Regions from separate parts of the Limosilactobacillus fermentum genome, predicted to be linked through region 1. Evidence: predicted binding sites of a transcription regulator. Region 1 holds the regulator's gene; the other holds the start of a gene.
What was found. Region 1 encodes Rex, which represses fermentation and respiration genes when NADH is low (regulators of the CRP and FNR family bind a similar motif). Its sites were predicted from a motif close to TTGTGAANTANTTCACAA; they were not measured.

Region 1 (2,201 bases):
AAGGAGTTGACGGGGCGTTGGTAGCTTTCTTCTTCAAAGCCAAAACCGGTCAAAACGCCGCGCATCCGGGAGTCAATCTCAAAGCCCCCCGCCTCTTGGAACTGCTCTTGCAGGCGGTCGTAATCCCTTAAGATTTCTTGGTAGCGGTCGGTGGTTGAATCAACCGTTGCCAACTGCCCTTCTAAGTGGTGAATTTCAGCTTCCATTTTGTGGAGGGGACCAAAGACGGTGTCTAATTCCGCCCAGATCGAGTTCTGGCTGTCAAGGCCCTGATCCTGGGCTAGGTAGCCAATGGAAAGTCCCTTGGCCTTGGTGATGGTTCCCTCGTCGGGCTGGGTGATCCCGGCAATCATCTTTAAGAGGGTCGTCTTCCCAGCTCCGTTACGGCCAACGAGGGCGACGCGGGCATGATCAACGACCTGGAGGTTAATATTGTGAAATAAGACGTCGGCGCCAAACCGGCGGAGGACATCGTTAGTTTGAAGTAACAACATGAGTGGTGATCCTTTTCCTATTTTAGCTACTTCAAAGTGTAGCATAGTTTATCTTAAAACCGAAAAAATAACCAAAAAGTAATGAATGTTAGTTCACAAACAAACTAGAGGTTGTTAGAATGAGTAAGGAATAATATTTCACAATCAAAGAAATGGAGGAATTATTATGCCAAATCGTAAAATTCCCCGTGCCACGGCTAAGCGCTTACCCGTTTATTACCGGTACCTAAACGTTTTATTGAACGCTAATAAGCACCGGGTGTCGTCGACGGAACTTTCCGAAGCAGTTCAGGTGGACTCTGCCACGATCCGGCGGGACTTTTCCTACTTCGGTGAGCTCGGAAAGCGGGGGTACGGCTACGACGTCGAAAAGTTGTTGAACTTTTTCAAGGGGATCTTGAAGCAAGACAAGTTAACCAGCGTCGCCCTAGTGGGGGTCGGTTCCCTAGGGTCGGCCCTGATGAACTACAACTTCCACCAGAGCACCAACCTGCGGATTTCAGCGGCCTTTGACCCTAAGGAATCCCTGGCGAACACGGTCAAGAGCGGGATTCCGGTTTACCCGGTCGAAGACATGAAAAAGCAGATTAAGGAGCAACAAATCGACGCCGTTATTTTGACGGTGCCGGGTTCGGAATCGCAAGCGGTCACCGACCAACTGGTTGAAGCCGGGGTTCACGGGATCCTGAACTTTACGCCAGTCCGCCTGTCCGTGCCAAAGGACGTGCAGGTTCAAAACATCGATTTAACCAATGAGTTGCAAACACTGATCTACTTCATTGAAAGCAACAAGGTTACGACCGACGACGAAGATTAATCCGAAGAGAGTGGAAAATAACTTCCGCTGCGGGTCGGATGTAAGAGCGCATCGTTCTTCGGCCTGCTTAGGCACTAGACCTGCGGTGATTGGCCACTTTTTCTGTCTAACATTCGGATATACAGCAAGGAGGCTGGGAATTCCCAGCCTCTTTTTTGTTTGGTCAAAATTAGTCAAAGTTTTTGGTTGCATTCCGGGGGAAAGGTGTTATATTAGAATATGTAATTAGCACTTGAGGGGGTTGAGTGCTAGCAGAGTGCTCGTCCCCGTGCTAACCACTAATCATTGACTTGAAATAATGGAGGGATAACCATGTTAAAACCATTAGGAGATCGTGTCATTTTAAAGGCGCAAGAAGAAGAACAAACCGTTGGGGGGATTGTTTTAGCCTCCAACGCTAAGAACAAGCCAACCACTGGGGTGGTAGTGGCCGTTGGACAAGGTCGCACGCTGGATAATGGCCAAGTGGTGGCGGTCGCCGTTAAGGAAGGCGACAAGGTCTTGTTTGACAAGTACGCCGGCAACGAAGTGGAATACGATGGTGAAACCTACCTGGTTGTCCACGAAAAGGATTTAGTTGCGGTTGTTGACTAAGAAATTCAATGAGGTGAGATAAAGATGGCAAAGGAATTAAAGTTCTCAGAAGACGCACGGAGCGCAATGCTGCGTGGGGTTGATAAGTTAGCAGACACCGTCAAGACGACGATTGGGCCAAAGGGACGTAACGTGGTGTTGGAACAAAGTTACGGCTCCCCGACGATCACTAACGACGGGGTAACGATCGCTAAGAGCATTGAATTAGAAGACCACTTCGAAAACATGGGGGCTAAGCTGGTTTCCGAAGTTGCTTCTAAGACTAACGACATTGCCGGGGACGGGACCACGACGGC
Region 2 (2,201 bases), 300 kb from region 1:
CACTTAGCCAGTTGGTAAGCTTGCAGGGTGGTTTCGATGTTTTCCTCGGCTAGAAGGGGCAGGTCCAAGAGCTCTTCGGTCGGGGGCAGCGCCAGTTGCCGGTCCTCTTCTGGGGTCAGCTGCTTCATCCGGAAGCCGGATTGCGAAGAGATAACGATCCCGGCGCCGCCTTCTTCAATCACCTTACCGCCCTCCTCTAGCAAAACGGCGGTCCCGTATAAATCAACCTTCAAAATCGTTTCGATTGAAGCCTGCGACGGCGACACACCGGCCCCGTTAACCAGGTACTTGACCGGCCCCATGCTCGTGGCCTTTTTAACCATCGCCTGGATCGAAGCCCGGTCGGACAGGTCCATCACCGTGGTCGTGACGTCAAAACCGGCCTCTTCTAAGACCTTGCCGATCGCCTTGGCGTTTCCCTCGCTCTTGTCGCCGAGCAGAATTTGCTTACCGTAGCCCATCCGCCGTGCGATTGCCAGCAAGATTTGTCCCGCCCCGACTACGATCATTACTTCTTTTGCCATTTGTGTTGCCACCTTTCGTTTACTTGATGGCTTAATTGTAAAAAAGCTCCCCGCCACGATCAATTCGCGTTTGGGGAGTGATCCATAAGTTAATCTGATTAATAATTAAACAGGGGATCGCCCTTCTCTTAACCTGCCACCCCCACCGGACAAATATTTAGATTTGCGCAAAATGGAAGTGCGAACCAACCTCCTCGACAGGCCGTTGGGCTAAGCTTGGCCGGGGGGTAGTGCGACACGCACTGTTCTCAGACCTGCTTAGCCACTAGGCCTGTGGTTGGGGAGCACGTTATCTGTGTAAACTTTCAAAACACTAATCTTTGCGCCCAATTTTAGATTTGTCCTGTATGCTTTCCTCACGATCACCGCTGACGTAACGCTTCAAGGCCAGCCCCTAGCTCACTCTGGTCCTTTACTAGACCCAACTCCTCCGCTTTTACCAGTTTCATCGCCTGCTCAACTTCTTTTGGGAGTTCTTCAAAATCGTTCAGCGAGAAACCACGGTTGGACTTATTGCTACTAGCATTCTCAAAATTTTTCATTGTCACGATAGGTATCCATTTCCCATTTACCCTTATTTGATCCGCCCACCCGAATGTTACACGGAACAGTCATGGCAAACGAAAGCACTATTGCCTAGGAACAGGGAAAGTTGGAGGAAGTTTTAGAATTACGCCGGGGTGTAAGAAAAGCGTTTATTATTATTCTCCCCCTACTAAAAAACCGATAAGGGTGCTTGACATCCCCCGCCCTTATCGATATTGTTAAAACATACACAATATCTAATTGGAGGAATTGACATGATTAAAGCTTTTGCTTCCCCATCTTCTTACGTTCAAGGTAAGGGTGTGCTCTTTGAATCCAAGCCCTACCTGGAAAGCTTCGGCACCAAGCCCCTCTTAATTACCGGCGGCCACGTCTACGAAGCCGTCGGCAAGGACTTTGAAGCTTACTTAACAAAGCAGGGCTTCGACGTCATTTTGGTCAACTTTAATGGTGAATCTTCGACCAAGGAAATCGACCGGATCGCCGCGATCGCCAAGGACCAAGGTGCCACGGCCATCTACGGTCTCGGTGGCGGGAAGACCAGCGATACGGCCAAGGCGGTCGCCGATACCGCTAAGCTGCCGGTCGTGATCATGCCAACGCTGGCTTCCACCGACGCCCCGTGCTCGCGTCTGTCGGTCATCTATAAGGAAGATGGCACGGTCGAAAACTACCGCTTCTACGACCATAACCCGGAACTGGTGCTGGTGGACAGCCAAGTGATCGCCAACGCCCCGGCCCGCCTCTTGGTCGCCGGGATCGCGGACGCCCTGGCCACCAACGTGGAGGCCCAAGCCGTCACCCAATCCGGCGCCGACACGATGCTAGATGCCAAGCAAACCCTGGTCGGGATCGCAATCGCCGAAAAGTGTGAGGAAACCCTCTTCAAATACGCTCACCAAGCCGTGGCCGCCGTCGAACAAAACGTGGTTTCCAGCGCCCTGGAAAAGATCATCGAAGCCAACACCCTGATGAGCGGGCTCGGTTTCGAAAGCGGTGGCCTGTCCGGGGCCCACGCCATCCACAACGGCCTGTGCATCTTTGAAGAGACCCATGCCCTGACCCACGGGGAAAAGGTCGCCTATGGTACCCTGACCCAGCTGATGCTAGAAGGCGCCGATGAAGAGCGCT

Region 2: a site for Rex is predicted at 1,286-1,303, ahead of FG166_RS03715 (glycerol dehydrogenase). Genes of this name have one in related genera too.

Annotation. Positions count from the first base shown of each region.
Region 1 is NZ_CP040910.1:443,983-446,183, forward strand. It holds gene FG166_RS02115 (ABC-F family ATP-binding cassette domain-containing protein) at 1-494, opposite strand, end outside; gene FG166_RS02120 (redox-sensing transcriptional repressor Rex) at 661-1,311, shown strand; gene groES (co-chaperone GroES) at 1,624-1,905, shown strand; gene groL (chaperonin GroEL) at 1,930-2,201, shown strand, end outside.
Region 2 is NZ_CP040910.1:747,428-749,628, reverse strand. It holds gene FG166_RS03725 (SDR family oxidoreductase) at 1-524, opposite strand, end outside; gene FG166_RS03720 (hypothetical protein) at 887-1,066, opposite strand; gene FG166_RS03715 (glycerol dehydrogenase) at 1,325-2,201, shown strand, end outside.